Regions from separate parts of the Streptomyces sp. NPDC101194 genome, predicted to be linked through region 2. Evidence: riboswitches for the same ligand, from Rfam matches in the RefSeq annotation. Region 2 holds a riboswitch; the other holds the start of a gene.
What was found. Region 2 has a riboswitch for glycine ahead of gcvP (aminomethyl-transferring glycine dehydrogenase). Riboswitches for the same ligand answer to the same signal wherever they lie in the genome.
Positions count from the first base shown of each region.

Region 1: linked by a shared signal. The riboswitch ahead of gcvT (glycine cleavage system aminomethyltransferase GcvT) and the one ahead of gcvP (aminomethyl-transferring glycine dehydrogenase) in region 2 are both predicted to bind glycine.

Region 1 covers NZ_JBIWOS010000012.1:7,051-13,953, forward strand. The annotation lists gene gcvH (glycine cleavage system protein GcvH) at 1-211, opposite strand, end outside; gene gcvT (glycine cleavage system aminomethyltransferase GcvT) at 303-1,418, opposite strand; glycine riboswitch at 1,558-1,655, opposite strand; gene ACIRP2_RS33060 (AAA family ATPase) at 1,816-2,517, shown strand; gene ACIRP2_RS33065 (enhanced serine sensitivity protein SseB) at 2,554-3,324, shown strand; gene ACIRP2_RS33070 (enhanced serine sensitivity protein SseB C-terminal domain-containing protein) at 3,491-4,273, shown strand; gene ACIRP2_RS33075 (ABC transporter permease) at 4,936-5,940, shown strand; gene ACIRP2_RS33080 (ABC transporter substrate-binding protein) at 6,036-6,903, shown strand, end outside.
Region 2 covers NZ_JBIWOS010000009.1:339,549-346,451, reverse strand. The annotation lists gene ACIRP2_RS30015 (DNA polymerase IV) at 1-1,348, shown strand, start outside; gene ACIRP2_RS30010 (PRC-barrel domain-containing protein) at 1,273-1,653, opposite strand; glycine riboswitch at 1,755-1,851, shown strand; gene gcvP (aminomethyl-transferring glycine dehydrogenase) at 2,046-4,931, shown strand; gene ACIRP2_RS30000 (DUF5999 family protein) at 5,019-5,225, opposite strand; gene ACIRP2_RS29995 (hypothetical protein) at 5,548-6,141, opposite strand; gene ACIRP2_RS29990 (glutamate-cysteine ligase family protein) at 6,625-6,903, shown strand, end outside.

The DNA.
Region 1 (6,903 bases), on a different contig from region 2:
AGTACAGGTCGCTCACCGACTTGGTCGACTCCAGCTCGCCGCAGGTCTCGCCCGCGGTCACCGTGTCACCGACCTCGGGGAGCTGGGCGTAGACGACGTCGCCGAGGGCATTGGCGGCGAACTCCGTGATGCCGATCGTCGCCACACCGTCCTCGACGGCCGACAGCCACTCGTGCTCCTTGCTGTAACGCAGCTGCTGGGGGTTGCTCATGACCTGAATTCTCCTGTACGCGTGGGAGTGCTGATGAACGGTGGTCTTACGGTGTGAGACGGGAATGCGTCACTTCTGAGGTGCGCGGACGTCACTTCTGACGCTTGTAGAACGGCAGCGCCACGACTTCGTACGGCTCGTGGCTGCCCCGGATGTCCACCCCGACGCCCGTGGTGCCGGGCGTGGCGTGCGCGGCGTCCACGTACGCGATGGCGATCGGCTTGCCCAGGGTGGGCGACGGGGCGCCCGAGGTGACCTCGCCGATGATCTCGCCCCCGGCGACCACGGAGAAACCGGCGCGCGGCACCCGGCGGCCCTCGGCGACCAGCCCGACCAGCTTGCGGGGCGGGGCGGTCTCGGCGCGCTCGGCGGCGGCCTTCAGGGCCTCGCGGCCGACGAAGTCGCCCTCCTTCTCGAACTTCACGACCCGGCCGAGGCCGGCGTCGAAGGGGGTCAGCTCGGTGGTCAGCTCGTGCCCGTAGAGCGGCATGCCCGCCTCCAGGCGCAGCGTGTCGCGGCAGGAGAGCCCGCACGGGATCAGGCCGTGGGGGGCGCCGGCCTCGGTGAGGGCCTTCCACAGCTGCTCGGCGTGCTCGGGGGCGACGAACAGCTCGAAGCCGTCCTCGCCGGTGTAGCCGGTGCGGGCGATCAGCGCGGGCACACCGGCGACCGTGCCGGGCAGACCGGCGTAGTACTTCAGGCCGTCCAGGTCGGCGTCGGTGACCGAGGCCAGGATGGCGGGGGACTCCGGACCCTGGACGGCGAGCAGCGCGTACGCGTCGCGGTCGTCGCGCACCGCGGCCTCGAAGCCGTCCGCCCGCGCGGTCAGCGCGTCCAGCACGATCTGCGCGTTCCCGGCGTTGGCGACGACCATGTACTCGTCGTCACCGAGGCGGTAGACGATCAGGTCGTCCAGGATGCCGCCGTCCTCGGCGCAGATCATGGTGTAGCGGGCGCGGCCCACGGCGACGGTGCCGATGTTGCCGACCAGCGCGAAGTTCAGGAAGGCCGCGGCCTCGGGGCCGGTGACGGTGATCTCGCCCATGTGGGACAGGTCGAAGAGACCGGCCCCGGTACGCACCGCGTTGTGCTCGTCGCGCTCGCTGGCGTACCGCAGGGGCATGTCCCAGCCCGCGAAGTCGGTCATGGTCGCGCCCAGCGAACGGTGCAGGGCATCGAGGGCGGTGAGACGGGGGGCGGTGCTCATGGATGTGACTCCCGGGGCATGACGACGAGGACAATCCCTCCCCATCTGTCATCGGAACCTGAGAGGTTCGCCGAGAGCCCCTGAGGGGTTCGGCTTGCACCTTGGGTGGAGCCGCGAGCGGCCCGCTTTTCAGATCTGCCTCATCCACGCGGTACGGGGCCTGAGAGATTCAAGGGAGGAACTTGCTCCTTCGGCGCCCGGCACATGCAGTGACCGGAACTCTCCCGCGCGGATTCAAGCGGCCTTTATGCAGTTGGCCGGGTCATCATCGCACGCATTCCGCCGGAGTGGGGCCCCGGTCCCCCCTCGGAATCGACGGCGTGGACAGTTGTATCGCATTACCTTTTCTTTACACTTCAGGGGCATACGTGGGTGACCCGACAGCAGGGGGAGGGCGATGACGTTGCAGCGGTACGCGACAACCGAGGGAGTCGGGCACGATGCGATGCCCGCACAGCCGGGGGCCCCGGCCGGGGAGACGCTCGGCCCGCGCACGCCCGTCGTGCGGGACCTGCGGGCGCGGGCCGGGAGCGGCCCGCGCAGCCTGCTCTTCGCGGCGGGCGACGTGGTGGTGGTCTCCGGGCTGCCCGGCAGCGGCAAATCGACGCTCATCCGGCGGACGGTGACGACGGCCCGCGCCATCGACTCCCAGGACACCCGGGACCGCTGGGCCCGGCTGATGCCCCGCTCACTGCCTTACGTGCTCTACCGTCCGCTGGTCCGCGTCGCCCACTACCGGGGACTGTGGCGGGCGCTGCGCTCCGGCGAGTCCGTCGTCGTCCACGACTGCGGGACCCAGGCGTGGGTGCGCGGCTGGCTGGCCCGTGACGCCCGGCGCCGGGGCCGCGTCCTCCATCTCGTCCTGCTCGACGTCACACCGCAGACGGCGAAGGAGGGCCAGCGGGAGCGGGGGCGGGGTGTCTCCGGATACGCGTTCGCCCGGCATCGCAGGGCGGTGGGGAAGCTGCTGCGGGGCACCGAGACCGGCCTGCTGCCGCCCGGCTGCGCCTCGGCGGTGCTGCTGGATCGCGAGGCGGCGGGGGCGCTGGGCCGGATCACGTTCGCCACGACACCGAAGGGGCGGACCGTCGGACGTTAATCTTCTGCCGGAAGGCTCGGGCAAGAAGGGGAAGCAGTGGACATTCCGGCGCAGGTCCAGTCCCATCCGCAGGGCGGATGGCCGGCCAATGAGCTCGAAGAGGTACTGATGGCCTCGGTGGGCAGTCCGGAGGCGGGCGGACGGCTCGTCGAGGTGCTCGGGCGCAGCCAGGTCTGGGTGCCCCTGCCCAACGGCGGCGGACCCGACTCCCCGGACCTGGACCTGCCGACGCTGGAGATCGACGGCGCCGCGTACGTTCCCGTGTTCAGTTCCGAACAGCAGTTCCTCTCCTGCGTCGGCACGCACATGTCCTTCACCGTCGCGCCCGCCCGTGACTTCGCCCGCGGCCTGCCCCCGCAGCTCGGCATCGCGGTGAATCCGGGCGGCGCCGTCGGGATGCCGCTGCCGCCGCCCGCCGTGGCCGAGCTCTGCCGCGCCGGACGCACCCCGCTGGACGGGCCGGCCGGCGGCGGCCGGGTCCGGCTGTACGAACCGTCCTGGCAGGAGGAGCCCATCGACTTCCTCGCCGCGGCGGCCGGCGAATTCGAGGAGAGCGGCGTCGTGCTCACCGCGCGCCGGACGCTGGCCAGCATCGAGGGCGGCGAGCCCGTCCTCTTCATAGGGGTCGAGTTCTCCACCTGGGACGGCGCCGGACGCAACGCCCCGATGGACGCCCTCGGCCGTGCGCTGGGCCGCGTCGAGGTGCCCTGGCCGGTCAACCTGGTCCTGCTCGACGTGGCACAGGACCCGGTCGGCGACTGGATGCGGGAGAAGGTCCGGCCGTTCTACCAGCGCGAGACCCCGTAGCACGCCGACGGCTCCTGAGCCGATCGCCACGTCGGCCCATGGCGTCAAGTCGGTGTCAGGACCGACGCATAAGCTGGTTTGATGGCTGGAGCCTCGGCATCATGCCGCACCCGTGTGCCCCGGGAGCGGCGGGCCGACACAGTGGATCGAAGAGGGGCGGGACCAGGTGAGTGCGTCAGGCACCGCGGCGGCCGGGCAGGTCGAGCACATGCTGCGCCAAGTGACGCCGGGACGCTACGACGCGTACGAGGCGCTGCTGCAGGCCCTCGTGAACGGCCGGATCTGGATGCTCCTCTGGCACGGCCAGGCGGGCTCGCCCGACGCCCAGTACGGAAACATGGAGATCGACGGCCTCGGCTACGCCCCCTGCGTGACCTCCGCCCAGGAGCTCTCGGCCAGTGGCTGGAACCGGGCCCATGAACTGGTCGGCGGGCGCGACATCGCCCGTGCCCTCTTCCCCGACCGCTGGGGCATCTGGCTCAACCCGCACGCCCCGGGCGGCGGCGTCGGCATCCCCTGGCTGGATCTGCGCCGGATCGCCACCGGCCTCGACCGGATGCCCGCGGGCCCGCTCCGGCTCACCGAGCCCGCCATCGAGATCCCGCAGTTCTACGCCCTGCTCGCGCAGAACGCCCACCACACCCCCGCGATCCGCTCGCTGCGCCGCGCCTGGGTGCAGCCCGCGCTCGGCGTCCCCTATCTCGCCGTCGGCCTCGACCTCTACGACACGAGCCAGACCTCGGTCGACGCCGTGCGCGCGATGATGCAGCAGTCGATCGGCGCGGTCCCGGACGGATTGCCCGTCTCCACCGTCGCGATGTCCGACGAGTACGACCCGGTCGCGATGTGGCTGCGCGCCAACGCCCGTCCGTTCTACGACCGCGAGGCCCATGCCCCGGCGGCCCCGGTGCCGGGGTACGGCTACTCGCCGCCGCAGGGCGCGTACTGAGCGCGCGCCGTCGGAGCCGTGCGTACCGGTAGGGGTGCGCGGTCGGCCGTGATCGGTGTCCATGACCCTCCGGCTGTTCCCGGTGCCGGTGCTCGTCGGCGCACCGTGCGTTCCGGGCGTCCGTAGGCGCCCCGGCCGTTCCCGGTGTCCGCGGACGCGGACCGGGGTCCCGGGCGCTCGGAAGTTCCAGGCCCCTGTGGGTGCGCCCGAAGGCGCCGAGCGCCCGTGACGCGACCGCGTGAGCCCGGTGTGCCCGGAATGCAGGTGTACGTTCCTGATTCCCGGGACATACCCATAGAGGGCCAACTCCCGAAATGTGGGCGCGCGTTCGCGGCTTCCCGGTGCATCTCGCCCTCCATGTCCGGGATTTACGCGCTGCGGGCGTCTGGTGGTGAAAGTGTCACGAATCTGTGCGCGTGCCCCCCTTCCACCTCAACTGGCCTGTGTTCGAGGGGCGTTCACATCCGTCCGGATAACGGAACACCCCTGACCGCATCACGGTTAGGCATCCATTCGCCTGTCGCTATGGCTACCTGTCGCGACGGCAATGAAGACTCCCGCAGCAAGGGCGTCTTGCCGCCTCTGCGTACGACTGACTGATCGCGCCGCCACAGCGGCCAGTTCGGCCCGGCCACCGCCGGTTGAGAGGGGTCCTTGCCACGATGACGGCACCACTGCACGAGCCGACCACGGAAGCGGATCCGATCGCGACCGGCGGTCCCGCAGTCGACTCCGGGACGAAGAAGGTCGAGGGGCGCTCCCTCAAGCAGATCGCCTGGAACCGCCTCAAGCAGGACAAGGTCGCTCTGACGGGTGGCATCGTTGTCCTCGCCCTGGTCGTGGTGGCCGTCCTGGCGCCGCTGATCGTGGGCCTGCTCGGTCATCCGCCGAACGACTTCCACCAGGAGAAGCTCGACCCGCTGACCAACCTCCCCCAGGGGAGCCTCGGTGGCGTCAGCGGCGACTTCCTCTTCGGCGTCGAGCCGAACAAGGGGCGCGACATCTTCAGCCGGATCGTCTACGGCGCCCGGATCTCGCTCCTCGTGGCGTTCCTGGCGGCCCTGGTCGCGGTGGCCCTCGGCACGCTCTTCGGGATCGTCGCCGGCTACTTCGGCGGCTGGATCGACGCGGTGATCAGCCGGATCATGGACGTGCTGCTCTCCTTCCCGCAGCTCCTCTTCATCATCTCCCTCGTCTCCGTCCTCCCCGACGACCTGCTCGGCCTCACCGGCAGCGGGGTGCGCATCGCCGTACTCGTCGCCGTCATCGGCTTCTTCGGCTGGCCATACGTGGGACGCATCGTCCGGGGGCAGACGCTTTCGCTCCGCGAGCGCGAGTACGTGGAGGCGGCACGCAGTCTCGGCGGCGGACGCGGCCACATCCTCTTCCGCGAGCTGCTGCCGAACCTGGTGGCGCCCATCACCGTCTACGCGACGCTCATGATCCCCACCAACATCCTCACCGAAGCGGCCCTCAGCTTCCTCGGTGCCGGTGTGCGGCCGCCCACGGCCTCCTGGGGCGGAATGCTGCGGGACGCCCTGGAGACGTACGAGCACGACCCGATGTTCATGGTCTTTCCCGGCGTGACGATCTTCATCACCGTACTGGCCTTCAACCTCTTCGGGGACGGGCTGCGCGACGCCCTGGATCCCAAGGGGACCCGATAGCCCACGACTTGCCCCTGCCGCACTGTCAGGTGGCTCTTCCCATGGTTCTCCGGCAAGCAATGGCCTGGGACCGCGATCTCGGAGGTTGCGAGAAAATGTCCACAGTTACCTCGAAACGACGGCTCACCGCTGGTGCGGCCCTCGTGGTCGCGGCGCTGATGACCACCACGGCGTGCGGCGGTGGCGACGACGGCGGCAGCGGCGACAGCAAGGCGAAGGGCGCCGGCTTCAACGCGGCGTTCAACAAGGTCGCCAACGCGTCCACCAAGAAGGGTGGAACGCTGAAGATGGTCGGCAAGCAGGACCTCGACTCCGCCGACCCCCAGCGTGCCTACTACGGCATGGCGTGGGACTTCATGCGCTTCTACACCCGCCAGCTGGTCACGTACGACACCAAGCCCGGTGCCGCGTCCACCAAGCTGGTCGGAGACCTCGCCACCGGCCCCGGTGAGATCACGGACGGCGGCAAGACCTACACGTACAAGCTGCGTCCCGGCATCACCTGGGAGGACGGCTCCAAGCTGACCTCCAAGGACGTCAAGTACGGCATCGAGCGCATCTGGGCGACGGACACCATCACCGGTGGCCCGCAGTACCTGAAGCAGACGCTGGACCCCAAGGGCGAGTACAAGGGCCCCTACAAGGACTCGTCCCCGGACAAGCTCGGCCTGAAGGCGATCGAGACGCCCGACGACAGCACCATCGTCTTCAAGCTGCCCAAGCCCAACGGTGACTTCGAGCAGTTCCTCGCCATGCCGTCCGGCACGCCCGTGAAGGCGTCGAAGGACACCAAGGCGAAGTACACCCAGCGGCCGTTCTCCTCGGGCCCGTACAAGTTCGAGACGTACAAGCCGGGCAAGAGCATCGTCCTCGTGCGCAACGACAAGTGGGACAAGGCCTCGGACCCGATCCGTGCCGCGCTCCCGGACAAGGTCACCGTCACGATCTCCGCCAACCTGGAGG
Region 2 (6,903 bases):
GCCCCGCGGTGTCGTCGCCACCGCCTCGTACGAGGCGCGGCGCTTCGGGGTGCACTCGGCGATGCCGACGGCACAGGCGCGGAGGCTGGCCCCCAACGCGGCCTATCTGGTGCCGCGCTTCCTGCTGTACCGGACGGTCAGCGACCAGGTGATGGAGCTGCTGGGGCGGCTCTCCCCACTGGTGGAGCCGCTCAGCCTCGACGAGGCCTTCGTGGACCTGGAGGCAGGCGGGGCGGCCGACGACTCGGCTTCTGCGCGGGAGATCGGTGAACAGTTGCGTACGGCCATCAAAGCGGTCACCGGGCTCACCGGGTCGGTCGGGCTCGCCGGTTCCAAGATGCTGGCCAAGATCGCTTCGGAGGAGGCGAAACCGAACGGGCTGCTGCTCATCGAACCGGGCACGGAGCGGCAACTGCTCGCACCCATGCCGGTGCGGATCCTGCCCGGCGTCGGACCCGCGACGGCGGACCATCTGCGCCGCGCCGGGATGACGACCGTGGACGACCTCGTCGAGGCGGGTGAGGCGGAGCTCGTGCGCCTGCTGGGGAGGGCGCACGGGGGCTCGCTCCATCGCATGGCGCACGGGTACGACGACCGGCCCGTGGTCGCGGAGCGGGACGCCAAATCGGTGTCGGTGGAGGACACCTTCGACGCGGACCTGCACGACCGGGTGCGGGTCAGGACGGAGGTGGAGCGGCTGGCGGACCGATGCGTCCAGCGGCTGCGCGGAGCGGGGCGCTCCGGTCGGACGGTGGTGCTGAAGGTGCGCCGGTACGACTTCTCCACACTCACACGGTCGGAGACGCTGCGTGGGCCCACGGACGATCCCACGGTGGTCCGGGAGGCCGCCGCACGGCTCCTGGAGGCTGTGGACACCACCGGGGGCGTACGGCTCCTCGGCGTGGGCGTCACGGGGCTCGCCGATTACACCCAGGAGGATCTCTTCGCACAGGCCGCCGGTGAGCGGGCCGCGACCGAGGAAGCGGCCGAGGAGGAGACGACGGCGGGAGGCCGCGGGGAGGAGTCGGTGACCGGTGCGTCGGAGGAGCCCCCGGGAAGCGTGGAGCCGCCGGAGGCCCGGCGCTGGACCGCCGGGCACGACGTACGCCATGACACGTACGGCCACGGCTGGGTGCAGGGCAGCGGCATCGGCCGGGTGACGGTGCGGTTCGAGGAACCGGAGTCGGCACCCGGCCGGGTGCGGACGTTCCGGATCGACGATCCGGCGCTGCACCCGGCCGAGCCGTTGCCGCTGGTCCGGAACCCGGTGGACTACTCGTCCTGGCCGGCCAGTCTGCCGAAGTCCCTGTCCGGGCCGGTCTCCTCGGACGGGGAGTCCAGACCGTAGTGCCGGTAGAGCTGGAGCTCCTGTTCGGGCGAGAGATGGCGGCCGACGCCGAAGTCCGGTGCGTCCTTGATCAGCGCACGGTCGAAGGGGACGCGGAGCGAGTCCTCCACGAATTCGCTGGGCTCCAGCGGGACGAACGCGTCCCGGCTGAAGAGTCCGGTGCGTACGGCCGCCCACTCGGGGACACCGGTCGCGTCGTCGAGGTACACCTCGTCCACGGTTCCGATCTTGGTGCCCTTGCGGTCGAACGCCTTGCGGCCGATCAGGCTGCGCGGATCGATGTCGGTCTGCACGGTCCCTCCCATTGGTCGCGGCTACTCCACAAGCACTACAAAAGTGCAGATCCGGGGGGTTGGCCACTCGAGAATGGCGCCATCGACCCCGCTGGTAGGCTGGTACTGGCCGCTGAACCCGTGCGGGAGAGTCCTCCGGAGCTGATCCGGAGGCGCCGAAGGAGCAAATCCTCCCCGGAATCTCTCAGGCCCCCGTACCGCACGGACGAGGTCACTCTGGAAAGCAGGGCGGGTTCCGCGCGGCCGAGCGCCGATGCGGTTCCTTCCCTCACCGACGGTGAAAGCCGGTGCGCCGCAGGGTGCGCCGGTGAAGCTCTCAGGTTGAGATGACAGAGGGGGAGGCCGTTCGGGCACCCGCGCCGTGGTGCCCCTCGCAGGTCGTGACAGACCAGGAGGCCTCCACCATGACCCCCCGCCGCACTCCGCTCTCGCAGCTGGAGCAGGGCATTCCGTTCGAGCAGCGCCACATCGGTCCCGATGCCGAGGCCCAGTCGAAGATGCTCGCCCAGGTCGGCTACGGCTCGCTGGACGAGCTCACCGCGGCAGCCGTGCCCGATGTCATCAAGAGCGCGGAGGCACTCCGGCTGCCGACCGCTCGCACCGAGGCCGAGGTCCTCGCCGAACTGCGCGCCCTCGCCGACCGCAACCAGGTGCTGGCCCCGATGATCGGGCTCGGCTACTACGGCACCTTCACCCCTCCGGTGATCCTCCGCAACGTCATGGAGAACCCCGCCTGGTACACGGCCTACACGCCGTACCAGCCGGAGATCTCGCAGGGCCGCCTGGAGGCGCTCCTCAACTTCCAGACGATGGTGGCCGAGCTGACCGGCCTGCCCACCTCCGGCGCCTCGCTGCTCGACGAGGGCACCGCGGCCGCCGAGGCCATGGCGCTCTCGCGGCGCGTCGGCAAGGTCAAGAACGGTGTCTTCCTGATCGACGCCGACGCCCTGCCGCAGACGATCGCCGTCATCGAGACCCGCGCCGAGCCGACCGGTGTCGAGGTCGTTGTCGCCGACCTCGCCGACGGCATCCCGGCGGAGATCGCCGAGCGCGGTGTCTTCGGTGTCCTGGTGCAGTACCCCGGGGCCTCCGGCGCGGTGCGCAACATCCAGCCCGTCATCGAGCAGGCCCACGAGCTCGGCGCGATCGTCACGGTCGCCGCCGATCTGCTGGCCCTGACCCTGCTCACCTCACCGGGTGATCTGGGCGCGGACATCGCGGTCGGCACCACGCAGCGTTTCGGTGTGCCGATGGGCTTCGGCGGACCGCACGCCGGGTTCATGGCCGTACGCGAGCAGTTCGCCCGCAGCCTGCCCGGCCGCCTCGTCGGCGTCTCCGTCGACGCGGACGGCAACAAGGCCTACCGGTTGGCCCTGCAGACCCGCGAGCAGCACATCCGCCGTGAGAAGGCCACCAGCAACATCTGTACGGCTCAGGTGCTGCTTGCCGTCATGGCCGGGATGTACGCCGTCTACCACGGCCCGGACGGGCTGCGGACGATCGCTCAGCGCACCCACCGTTACGCGACGATCCTGGCCGAGGGCCTGCGCGCCTCGGGCGTCGAGGTGGTGACGGGCGCCTACTTCGACACCCTCACCGTGCGTGTTCCGGGGAAGGCCGCCGACGTCGTGGCCGCGGCTCGCGAACGAGGTGTCAACCTCCGGCCCGTCGACGCCGACCTGGTCTCCCTCGCCTGCGACGAGACGACCACACGAACGCAGATCGCCGCGGTCTGGGCCGCCTTCGGCGCCGACGGGGACGTCGAGGCGCTGGACGCGGCCGCCGTCGACGCACTGCCCGAGGCCCTGCTGCGCACCGACGAGATCCTCACCCACCCGGTCTTCCACCAGCACCGTTCCGAGACGGCGATGCTGCGCTACCTGCGCAAGCTCGCCGACCGGGACTACGCCCTGGACCGGGGCATGATCCCGCTCGGCTCCTGCACCATGAAGCTGAACGCGACCACCGAGATGGAGTCGATCACCTGGCCCGAGTTCGGCGCGCTGCATCCCTTCGCGCCGGCCGAGCAGGCACAGGGCTTCCTCACCCTCATCCGCGAGCTGGAGGAGCGCCTCGCCGAGGTCACCGGGTACGACGCGGTCTCGATCCAGCCGAACGCCGGATCGCAGGGCGAGTTCGCAGGTCTCCTGGCGGTGCGCGCGTACCACCGGGCCAACGGCGACGACCAGCGGACCGTCTGCCTCATCCCGTCCTCCGCGCACGGCACCAACGCGGCCAGCGCCGTGATGGCCGGCATGAAGGTCGTGGTGGTGAAGACCGCCGACGACGGCGAGGTCGACATCGAGGACCTCCGCGCCAAGATCGAGAAGCACCGCGACGAGCTCGCGGTGCTCATGATCACGTACCCGTCCACGCACGGTGTGTTCGAGGAGCACGTCGCGGACATCTGCGCCGAGGTGCACGACGCCGGTGGACAGGTGTACGTCGACGGCGCCAACCTCAACGCCCTGGTCGGCCTCGCGAAGCCGGGCCGCTTCGGCGGCGACGTCTCGCACCTGAACCTGCACAAGACCTTCTGCATCCCGCACGGCGGCGGTGGCCCCGGCGTCGGCCCGGTCGGCGTGCGGGCGCACCTCGCGCCGTACCTTCCGAACCACCCGCTGCAGCCCGCGGCGGGGCCCGAGAGCGGCGTCGGACCGATCTCGGCCGCTCCGTGGGGCTCGGCCGGCATTCTTCCCATTTCCTGGGCGTACGTGCGCCTGATGGGCGGGGAGGGACTGAAGCGCGCGACACAGGTCGCCGTGCTCGCCGCCAACTACATCGCCAAGCGTCTCGAACCGCACTACCCGATCCTGTACAACGGTCCGGCCGGGCTGGTCGCACACGAGTGCATCGTGGACCTGCGGCCGATCTCCAAGTCCACCGGCGTCAGCGTCGACGACATAGCCAAGCGTCTGATCGACTACGGCTTCCACTCGCCGACCATGTCGTTCCCGGTGGCCGGAACGCTGATGATCGAGCCGACGGAGAGCGAGAACCTCGCGGAGCTCGATCGCTTCTGCGACACGATGATCGCCATTCGCGGCGAGGTCGAGAAGGTGGCGTCGGGCGAGTGGGGCCCGGACGACAACCCGCTGAGCAACGCTCCGCACACCGCGGTGATGCTGGGCGGGGAGTGGAAGCACGAATACAGCCGTGAGGTGGCGGTCTTCCCGGCCGGAGTCTCGGCCGCCGACAAGTACTGGCCGCCGGTGCGCCGCATCGACGGTGCCTTCGGTGACCGCAACCTCGTCTGCTCCTGCCCGCCACTGGACGAGTACGACAACTGAGGCATGAGCGACACGACGTGACGCGGACATGCGTCGGGGCCGGTGCGGAGCATTCTCCGGGCCGGCCCCCGTTCGTACCGGCCGGGTTCAGGCGGCCTTCACGGCCCGGCCCGTTCCCAGGGGCCGGTGCGGGGCGATGATCTGCCCGTCCGGGAGCAGCTCACCGGTGTCCTCGAAGAGCAGGACGCCGTTGCACAGCAGGCTCCAGCCCTGTTCCGGATGGTGTGCCGTTAGGCGGGCGGCCTCCCGGTCGGCTGAGTCGGCGGTCGGGCATGGTGGCTGGTGCTGGCACATGGAAGGGTTCTTTCGCTGCGTTGTAGTGAATGTCCTGCGGCTTGACGAGGTGTTCACGGCCGCCCCCCGTATCGATCGGTCCGGTCCCAGTGTTGCCCTACGGGCGTCAATCCGCAGGGATTTCGCAGCAGCACTTCTCCTTACTCCGATGACGCGTCACCCGGCCGGACGGTTCACCGCAATTGCACTGTCCCTTCGGGTGGTTCGGGGTGGTCGGACCGGGCTAGTCCGGATGGGCGCCGGGTGCCACCCGCAGCGCTGTGCCCCGCCACCCGGAGCGGTGGCGGGGCACAGTGCGGTGATGTGCGGGATGCGTCCGTCGTCAGGCCGGTGATCCGAGCAGGGGGCCGGGACCCGGGGTGATGCGCAGTGTCATCACGCGGAGCAGATCGGCGACCCGGTGCGGGTGATGGGCCGCGATGCCGGGCGGCGCGGGTGCCAGTGGCACCAGCAGATCGGCGGGGGCGAGTGCCCCGCCGGATGCGTCGGCTTCGGTGTCGGCGTGCAGCCACAGTGCCAGCATGTACAGCTCCGGAATGGACAGCAGTCGCGGCTGGTAGTGCGTCGTCACCGTCTCGGCCCGACGCAGGGCGAGTTCGGTCGAGGCGATGTAGGGGCCCTCGAAGAAGTGCGAGAAGGTCCAGCCGTCCGGGGTGAGCATGGTGTCCGCCGCGGCGACTGCATGTCCCGAGGTGCGGATCAGGAACCGCCAGGCGGCGAGCCGGGTGGCGGGTGCCAGCCCGCCCGGTCCGATCCGGTCCAGTACATGGACCGGGAGCGGGAGTTCCGGGCTCAGCGGTCCCTGGGCCGATCGGAGAGCAGGTGTGCGGGCCTCGCGGACTGCGGTCGGTGAACCGAGTGCCGCGAGAACGCTGCGCAGAGCGGGCGCGGGGGCCGGGGGGACATGCAGCGGCATAGTGGGTCGCCTCTCACTTCGGAGACACGTGGTGCGTGGGCGGGTGCAGACGGCGCTGTCGGCATGCGGGGCCAGAGGAGGCCGGTGACTGGGCCGGTGCATCAACTCTCTGCCTCGTCCGCGAAGTTTATACGACACGTGTTCACTCAGTGATTCCACTAGCCGTCGCAGGTATTGCCGACAAGGCGGTATCAAGACTTTATTATGCGGAGATTCTGCTGATTTGGCGTCAGCGGCGCAGCCACCGCCAGGGATTTTTCCCCGGACGCGGTCGGCCGAAACGCGTCGGCGTTTTCGCCGTCTGTCGGCCGAACGAAACCGCATACTGCGTCATGCCGCGGGAATGTGCCGCGGGCGGCCGCGTTCAGATTACTGGCTGTGCGGCGTTCGCGGGGGCGTTATGGATCACTCGGCCTGGGCATTATCGACCGTGACGCGAGCGGCCTGGGCCGCGGGCCGCCCACTTGAGGGAGGGACGCTTCGATGGGGGAGAAGGTCGTGTCGGGCGCCTTTGACCTGTCCGATCGACAGAGGTACCGGAGGAAGCTCCATCAGTGCCTGGAGGGGCTGGAGAGGCTCCTGGCGGAGCGGAGGTTCGACCGGCCCCGCAACCTCATGGGCATGGAGATCGAGCTGAATCTGGCTGGCGACGACGGCATGCCGAAGATGATGAATGGCGAGGTGCTCCCGCGCATCGCGAGCCGTGATTTCCAGACCGAACTCGGTATGTTCAATTTGGAAGTGAACATAGTCCCGCACCGT